4 regions of the Pseudoalteromonas sp. A22 genome follow, and region 1 is predicted to be linked to each of the others. Evidence: predicted binding sites of a transcription regulator. Region 1 holds the regulator's gene; each other region holds the start of a gene.

Region 1 (2,209 bases):
CTTTAGCCGCTAATCCTAAGTTTATCCTGTTAGATGAACCTTTTGCTGGTGTTGATCCTATTTCGGTGTTAGATATAAAGACAATCATAGAGCACCTAAAAAACCGCGGTATCGGTGTGCTAATCACCGATCATAACGTTAGAGAAACACTGGACGTATGTGAAAAAGCCTACATCGTTTCACATGGTGAGTTAATCGCTGCAGGCACGCCAGAACATGTTTTGGCAGATCAAACCGTAAGAGATGTCTACCTAGGCGAACAATTCAAGCTATAGTTAAGACGTAGTATTAATAACTGTTAAAAAGGATTGTTAGAGATACATGAGGCAATCATTACAGCTGCGCATGGGGCAGCAACTTACAATGACTCCACAACTGCAACAAGCCATTCGCTTGCTGCAGCTTAGTACATTGGATCTGCAACAAGAAATACAAGAAGCATTAGACAGCAATCCATTGTTGGAAGTGGAAGAAGGTGATAATACTGACGGCGAAAACGCTGACCAACACAGCCAAGAAAAAAGTAGTGCTGACGACAATCAAGATTCAAGCGATGAAGCGCAGGTTAGTGACTATGAAATAGACTCAGATACCGCCATGAGCAAAGACACTGTCAGTGATGACCTTGCCATGGATGTCACTTGGGATGAATATATGAGCGCAGCACCCGCTGCAAGTTCAGGCCCACTTCCTGATGACGATAATGTTTATCAAGGGGAAACCTCTGAATCTCTCCACGACTATCTCATGTGGCAACTTGAGCTGACACCATTTAGTCCAACAGATAGAGCGATTGCGATTGCGATTATTGAAGCGGTCGACCTGTCAGGCATTTTAACACTGTCTTGCGAAGACATTTTAGAAAGCATTAATGACGAGAGTAGCGAAGAGCCTATTGAGCTGGATGAAGTCGAAGCCGTGCTCAAACGTATTCAACTTTTCGATCCTGTCGGTATCGCAGCGCGTAGTTTACAAGAATGCTTGTGTATTCAGCTAAATCAGTTCGCTCCGGATACGCCATGGATTGCCGAAACAAAAATGATTCTGACAGAGCATATCGACTTGCTTGCCAGCCGTGACTATCGAACTTTGGCAAAGAAAACGCGCCTTAAAGAAGCCGATCTCAAAGAGGTCATGACGTTAATTCATAGCCTTAACCCAAAACCAGCGGCAAGCATTATTCATGAAGAGCCTGAATATGTGATCCCTGACGTATCGGTGAAAAAAGTAAAAGGTCGTTGGGTCGTAGAGCTAAATCCTGATGCTATGCCTAAAATAAGAGTAAACGACCATTACGCTGCGATGTCTAGAACAGCGAAATCCAGTACGGATAGTCAGTTTATTCGCTCACATTTACAAGAAGCAAAGTGGTTTATTAAAAGCTTAGAAAGCCGAAATGATACATTATTAAAAGTTACCAATTGCATTGTGCAACAACAACAGGCATTCTTTGAACATGGCCCCGAAGCAATGCGCCCTATGGTGCTAAATGATGTTGCTGAAATGGTTGAGATGCATGAGTCCACAATTTCCCGTGTGACAACACAAAAATACATGCATACACCTCGGGGAATATTTGAGCTGAAGTATTTCTTCTCTAGCCATGTAAGTACAGAAAATGGAGGTGAGTGCTCCTCTACAGCAATTAGAGCACTTATCAAAAAGCTGATAGCTGCAGAAAATACCGCTAAGCCATTGAGTGACAGCAAAATTGCAGATATTTTAGCTGAGCAAGGAATTAAGGTAGCGAGACGCACGATTGCAAAATATCGTGAATCCCTAGCCATTCCACCGTCAAATCAGCGTAAAAGCTTGATATAAGACGTAAAACCCAAGAAGGAAAAATGCTTATGCAACTAAATCTAACTGGTCGCCATGTAGAAATTACTGACTCATTAAGAGACTATGTCACCAACAAGTTTGCGAAGCTAGAAAGGCACTTTGATCATATCAATAACGTGCATGTGATCCTTGATGTCGAGAAACTAGTACAAAAAGCAGAAGCAACATTACACGTAAACGGCGGCGAGCTATTTGCATCAACAGAGCATCAAGATATGTATGCCGCAATTGATGGCCTTATCGACAAGCTAGATCGTCAAGTTATTAAACACAAAGAGAAGCTCACTCGACACTAAGATGAAATTAAGTGAATTAGTGAACAAGGACTGCAGTAAAGCTGCGGTCCTTTTTAATAGCAAAAAACGTA
Region 2 (2,209 bases), 1.3 Mb from region 1:
GTTAATTTGTCTGCAATCAGCTGCATTTTATCATGGGAAATAACGGCTTCTCTTGGTTGTGGCTCAGGCCTTTTTGTCTCTTCAGGTTCGCTCAATTCGAGTTGCTTGAGGGCTAAGTTAAGAAATGAAACTAATACCGTGAACTCAAATACGGGTAACAATGACCGCATCGCAAACCAATTAAACCCAAAAAATGAGGCCGCGTAATTTGCTGCGTAAAAAAGCCATACTAGTCCCCATAGGAGCAAGATGATTTTCAGCCAGTCCATTGCACGCTGCTCAATCGCCGAGTATTTATCCATAAGCTGCTTACGATGTTGAGAATGAAGCCTTAATGCCGCGATTAAATAGGCAAAAGTAACCACAATAAAAGTTACTGCGGTAAACAAGCAGACAAAGATGGCTATTTTCCAAAGGGCAGGATCACGAGTGCTCGGATTAGCTAAGGCAAGTTTCTGCTCTGGGGTGATGCTAAAAATAAAAGGGATCATAGACAAAAACACTACTGCAGGCCCAAATAAAGCGAGCAAGTGTGCCTTTAAAGAAATTTTGCTATTGGGAAACATCGCCTTATACGCATAAAAATAAAGCGCAGGTCCCATCAACATTCTGACAGGTAATTGAAACCCAGCAATAGCGGGAGCATATTGAAATACACCAGTAAAAATATAGAGCTCACCCATAATATGAATGAACAATAATACCAACAATCCAGATAAATACATGGTCTGTTTAGGCTTAGTTATGGTGAAGATACGGAGCAGCGCAGACAAAACCACGCCCACCATAGCCGAGTATAGTACCGTGGGGATCAAGTTAACCGACATATTATTGTTATTATGCGTTTACAATTATGAGTGAGAGAATATCACCAGCATATGTTCAGATAAACCTGCAATAAGAATTTGCAGCCATGTTTTTGTAAACATCTATTACTTATCAAAGCTGCATTATCGTCGCTGATTGAACGATTTCGTCGTAAAGAAACCACTATGCTTTCTGGCACACCTATTGCTTATAAAACCACAGATGTCATTTTTTTGATTTGGAGTTTTGTATGGAATTTGCGTTACTTGCTATTTTGGCTCTAGTGGTCGTTGCTTCCATTGTCGCTTCTAAGTACACCGATGTGGGTGGCAATCCTTATCCGTTTAATCGTAAAGAATCTGTTTTTACCACCGTTGAAGCATCATTTCTACACTTATTAGAACGTGCCGTTGGCGATAGATATAAAATCGTTAGCCGTATTAAGCTCATTGATGTGATTGAGTGCAAGCCGGGGATCTCTCCAAAAGCGCGTCGTGCCGCAGTAACCAAAGCTAAGAATAAGCAGTTGGATTATGTTTTGGTAGACAAAGAGACACTGAAAATTGTTGCCGCTGTTGATTTGGTCAATAACGCCAATAAAAACGGCCACAAAGCACAAAAAGATTGGTTTGTCAGTGGCGCTCTGGAATCTGCGGGTATTCCACACATTCGCATGAAAATCAAAAGTGGCTACCAAAGCGCGGAGGTTCGTGCGGCAATCTTATTCAAGCTTGGCCAAAAAGTGGAGATGCCAAAGAAAACCAGAAACCGCACCTACAAACCTGCGGTACTGTCCCCTTCACAGGCAAAAGCACAGTCAACTCAGTTGGCAGAAATCTAGCAAAACGGGCGTCAGCCCGTTTTTTGTTTTACCTATCAAAACCCCTTTCGTATAATAAAAGCAATTTTGACACTGGGGCTTTCCCCACCACAAATTAGGAATCTTTTGATGAAAGTAGGCATTATCGGCGCAATGGAGCAAGAAGTTACCATTTTGCGTAACACCATGGAAAACCCGCAAACATTGACCAAAGGTGGCTTTACTTTTTATACCGGCAAACTGGCTGGTCTTGACGTAACGCTTGTACAGTCTGGCATTGGTAAAGTGGCAGCGACGGTTGCGACAACTTTGCTTATCGACAACTTTGCGCCAGATTGCGTGATCAACACGGGTTCTGCTGGTGGTTTTGAACCATCACTAAACGTCGGCGATGTGGTGATTTCAAATGAAGTACGTCATCATGACGTAGATGTTACTGCATTTGGCTATGAAATTGGTCAAGTTCCGCAAATGCCTGCTGCGTTTACTTCGCACACAAAATTAGTTGAAGCAGCAGAGCAAAGCGTACATGAGCTTGAAGGCATTCAAACTATGGTTGGTTTGATCTGTACGGGTGACTCA
Region 3 (2,209 bases), 490 kb from region 1:
GAGTTGCTCGTCCTCTTTAATGAATCAATGGGCACTGGCGGATTTTCTCAGCTCCGGAGGCTACGAGCGCCATTTAAAGTTGGTCCGTAAACGGTTAATTGAGAATCGAGATCGTATGATCCAAGCGGTGAATGTTGCGTTTGGTAGTGAGGTAAGAGTCAGTCGCCCGCAAGGTGGTTGTGTGCTGTGGCTAGACTTAGGTAAGCACGTTGATGGTGCCTTGTTGTTCCAAAAAGCCTTAGAGCGCGGGATCAGTATTACGCCCGGTACGCTATTTAGTGCCAGCAAAAAGTATCAAAATTGTATACGTATCAGTTATGGTTTGCCGTGGGATGCGTCGGTAGAGCAAGCGATTAAAACGCTGGGGGAGTTGGCTGATGCACAAAGGAAAGGGTTGGCATAACGTATCCTGAATTAAAAGTAAGTTATGCCAACGTCAGATTATTTAAATTTAAACAGTTGGTACTCTGACATTGCGGGAATAGACTTTGCGACAATGGCTTCGTTTTTCGCTATTTGTTCAAAGTCGCCACACAGTGCGTCTGCTTTTTTCTCAATAGATTCAGCCTGTTGTTCAACTTTGGTTTCGATTTGTGTTGCGAAGTTTTCCATACGCTGTTCAAAGCTGCTCATATCACCGTTTGCATCTGACATTTCGTTGCCAATCGCAACCAGTAAGCTACCTATCGATTGCATCATGGCACCTTGTACTGCAGTCTCGATTTTTTCTTCAAACTGATTATCGAAATTTTGGCCAAACTCATCAAAGGTTTGCTTGCCCATCACAAACGCACCTTGCTGATAAAACGTATTTTGCACTTCTGTTTCGAGGTCATCGATCACGGCATGGATGCTATCTAAACTGGTTAAATTAAAGGTTTGCGCCACTTCATTAAGGGCAACGCCCGCTAGCTTTATGCCTTCAAAAGCAATATCAGCCACTTGTGGTAGGCGGCCTCTTAGTTCATCACCGTATTGCGTGAGCATCGTTTTTTGCTGTGTATTAAGTGTGATGCGCTCGCCATTGAGTGTCAGTTCGCCAAGGTTGTTGATCTCAGCTGTTTTGTTTTTGGCCGTTGTGATCACCAAGTTATCAGGCGTGATCCTAACGTCATTCTGAAATTCTACTTCACAATTGTCACCGCTAAACGTGATGTTATTTTTTTCGTGTGCAGCGACAGTGGTTGTCATCATTGTTGCTGCTGTTAGTAGTAAAATTTTATTCATGGTCGATCCTTATTGGCTCAGTTGCATGATTATTGTTACAAGAACAATGCCAAATATAAACTCAAATAAAATCAATATATTGTATTTTATTGTTGAAAGTTAATGTGCTCTAAAAGTGATGAAATTGACTAAAATATAGTTGTTTTTGTCAAAATGAATTAGGCAATAAAAAATTTTTATTGTAAGGATAAGAAACTCTCACTTTTCAGAATGACAATTTAGCGCTAAATAGTGATCTTGAGAGACGGCTCTCATTTTATTAATGACTATTTTATTTTGGAGTTAGTTGTGGGTAAGACATTCTCTTACGATGCGCTTGATGATGATTTTGCAGACGATGAATTTGAAAAGTTGGGTCGTAACCAACATGACAAGCAAAAGCGTAAAGTCAAAAGAAAGCTAGACGACTACTTAGAGCAAAAACGCCTACGTAGAAATCTAGGCGATGATGATTTCGACTATATTGATGATTGATCACTAGACGTCATCTACGAGTCTAGCACTGACAGTAATTCAATTTGGCTGTGTGATTAAGCAGGGCTGTGGGTTACTCAGTGCGATGTCTGAGTCACTGTGTCGTTGGTGATAACCAAGCGAGTGACGAACTATTCAGATAGTAAGCAGCCGCAAATATGCGGCTGTTTTGTTTTTATACGATTGGTATTAATCTTTAAAAGATTTATGGCAGTCTTTACAGCCTTTTGCCCAATCTTTAAATGCAGAAGCAATCAGCTTTTTGTCGCCAGAGTCAGCTGCAACAGCCAGTGCTTGAGCATACTCGGCAAATTGCTTGGCTTTACCATCGAACTCAGCTCTGTTTGACCAAACGGCTGGTAGGGCATCAGTATTGCCTTTGTCAGAACCGTCGATAAATGCTTCCCAAGGCATTTGCGATAATTGCGCAGCATTGTGAGCACGTTGCTTAAATACTTCAGCATCAAATGGTACTTTGCCTTTTAGCATATCGCCCATATTGCCAATC
Region 4 (2,209 bases), 680 kb from region 1:
ACTCACGGTCAGCATCTAGAGAAGCAAGCGCTTCATCAAGTGATGCTGCAACAGTTGGGATTTCTGCTGCTTCTTCCGCAGGTAGGTCGTATAAATCTTTATCCATTGCATCACCAGGGTGGATCTTGTTGCGGATACCGTCAAGACCAGCCATCAACTGAGCTGCGAAAGCTAGGTATGGGTTCGCCGCAGGATCTGGGAAGCGTACTTCGATACGACGACCTTTCTCTGATGGGATCACAGGGATACGGATTGATGCTGAGCGGTTACGTGCTGAGTATGCAAGCATAACTGGCGCTTCAAACCCTGGTACTAGACGCTTATAAGAGTTTGTTGCTGGGTTAGTGAATGCATTGATTGCTTTAGCATGCTTAATGATACCACCAATGTAGTAAAGCGCTTCTTCAGATAGGCCGCCGTACTTGTCGCCTGCGAAGATGTTCTTGCCGTCTTTAGCAAGTGATTGGTGGCAGTGCATGCCTGAACCGTTATCACCAACAATTGGCTTAGGCATAAAGGTTGCCGTCTTACCGTATAGGTGAGCCATGTTGTGGATAACGTACTTCATCTCTTGGATTTCGTCTGCTTTAGTCACCATAGTATTAAAGCGAGTCGCAATCTCATTTTGACCAGCAGTTGCTACTTCGTGGTGGTGCGCTTCAACAACGTGGCCCATTTCTTCAAGTACTAAACAAGTAGCTGCACGCCAATCATTAGACGAATCTACCGGTGCTACTGGGAAGTAACCACCTTTTACGCCAGGACGGTGGCCTGTGTTGCCGCCTTCGTAGTCTTTATCTGAGTTCCAAGCTGCTTCTTCTGCATCGATTTTGTACATTGAGCCAGACATATCAGTTTTAAATTTAACATCGTCAAACAAGAAAAACTCTGGCTCTGGACCGAATAATACGGTGTCTGCTATACCCGTTGAACGCATGAACTCTTCAGCGCGCTTAGCTACTGAACGTGGGTCACGCTCATAACCTTGATGTGTGTTTGGCTCAACCACGTCACAACGAACGATAAGCGTTGTTTCTTCTGCAAATGGGTCTAGCTTAGCGCTTTCTGCGTCAGGCATAAGTACCATGTCAGATTCGTTGATGCCTTTCCAACCAGCGATAGATGAGCCGTCAAACATTTTGCCGTCTTCAAAGAAGTCTTCATCGGCTTGATGATGTGGGATCGATACGTGTTGTTCTTTACCTTTTGTATCTGTGAAACGTAAATCAACAAATTTTACGTCGTGCTCTTTAATAAAATCTAAAACCGATTGTGACATGTGTCCTCCGACTCGTTGGGTTATTTTTTGCTGCAATGTACTGCAATTGCACACAGATAAGCTTGATCTGTGCCATGTTTTTAAGTTTTTGATAAATAGTGACTTTTAACTTTCTGGAAATTTAGGAGTTAGCTTGGTGCACTAATTTGGTGCGTAAATGTTTCATTATGGTGCGCAATGTTGGTGCAAGCGATTCCCTGTGATAGCCGTTTTCGCTTAATGAGCATTGGTATAGTTTAAGAGTACAGATAAAGCAAAAACAACTTTTGGATCTGTGAAGTAAAAAGCCCAAAGTTACAGGGATCAAATTTGTCGACAGATGAAAATCCTCTTTTGGCGTTGAAACTCTTACATATATGGCGGGAATAACAAACCCTCTGCAAAAGCTTAAAAAGTAGTGCTAAAGCCACACTAGGTTGTTGATTTATGCGCGCACCAATAAGGATTATTGAAAAAAATGTTGGATAAACTTTCATCTGTCACATTAATAGTAGATAATACGCGACCTTTAATTCTCAATCGGGCAATCTCAACGCGCATTTTTGCGTAGATCGACTAGGATCACTGAGGGCCAACTTCACTGAGTAATAATATGAGCATCGAAAAGTTAAGAAATATCGCGATTATCGCGCACGTAGACCACGGTAAAACAACGCTTGTAGACAAGCTACTTGAGCAATCAGGTACACTACAGCAGCGCGGTGGTAATGAAGAGCGAGTGATGGACTCAAGCGATCTTGAAAGAGAGCGTGGTATCACCATCCTTGCAAAAAATACCGCAATCAAGTGGAACGACTACCGTATCAATATCGTAGATACTCCGGGACACGCCGACTTCGGTGGTGAAGTAGAACGTGTTCTTTCGATGGCTGACTCAGTATTACTACTAGTTGATGCACAAGAAGGTCCGATGCCACAAACGCGTTTCGT

What was found. The regulator sigma-54, encoded in region 1, starts transcription at its own class of promoters, with help from an activator protein. The targets are predictions, from matches to a motif close to GTTGGCACGNNNNTNGNNT.
Region 2: a site for sigma-54 is predicted at 999-1,017, ahead of GSF04_RS08860 (DUF2726 domain-containing protein). Genes of this name have one in related genera too.
Region 3: a site for sigma-54 is predicted at 1,263-1,281, ahead of GSF04_RS05345 (YggN family protein). Genes of this name have one in related genera too.
Region 4: a site for sigma-54 is predicted at 1,338-1,356, ahead of glnA (glutamate--ammonia ligase). Genes of this name have one in related genera too.

Annotation. Positions count from the first base shown of each region.
Region 1 covers NZ_CP047238.1:3,664,193-3,666,401, forward strand. Annotated here, with positions in the region: gene lptB (LPS export ABC transporter ATP-binding protein) at 1-275, shown strand, start outside; gene GSF04_RS21440 (RNA polymerase factor sigma-54) at 322-1,821, shown strand; gene hpf (ribosome hibernation promoting factor) at 1,851-2,138, shown strand; gene ptsN (PTS IIA-like nitrogen regulatory protein PtsN) at 2,140-2,209, shown strand, end outside.
Region 2 covers NZ_CP047238.1:894,073-896,281, reverse strand. Annotated here, with positions in the region: gene GSF04_RS08865 (helix-turn-helix transcriptional regulator) at 1-827, opposite strand, end outside; gene GSF04_RS08860 (DUF2726 domain-containing protein) at 1,058-1,648, shown strand; gene mtnN (5'-methylthioadenosine/S-adenosylhomocysteine nucleosidase) at 1,757-2,209, shown strand, end outside.
Region 3 covers NZ_CP047238.1:53,943-56,151, forward strand. Annotated here, with positions in the region: gene GSF04_RS05340 (PLP-dependent aminotransferase family protein) at 1-403, shown strand, start outside; gene GSF04_RS05345 (YggN family protein) at 442-1,227, opposite strand; gene GSF04_RS05350 (hypothetical protein) at 1,516-1,701, shown strand; gene GSF04_RS05355 (cytochrome c) at 1,891-2,209, opposite strand, start outside.
Region 4 covers NZ_CP047238.1:245,643-247,851, forward strand. Annotated here, with positions in the region: gene glnA (glutamate--ammonia ligase) at 1-1,279, opposite strand, end outside; gene typA (translational GTPase TypA) at 1,872-2,209, shown strand, end outside.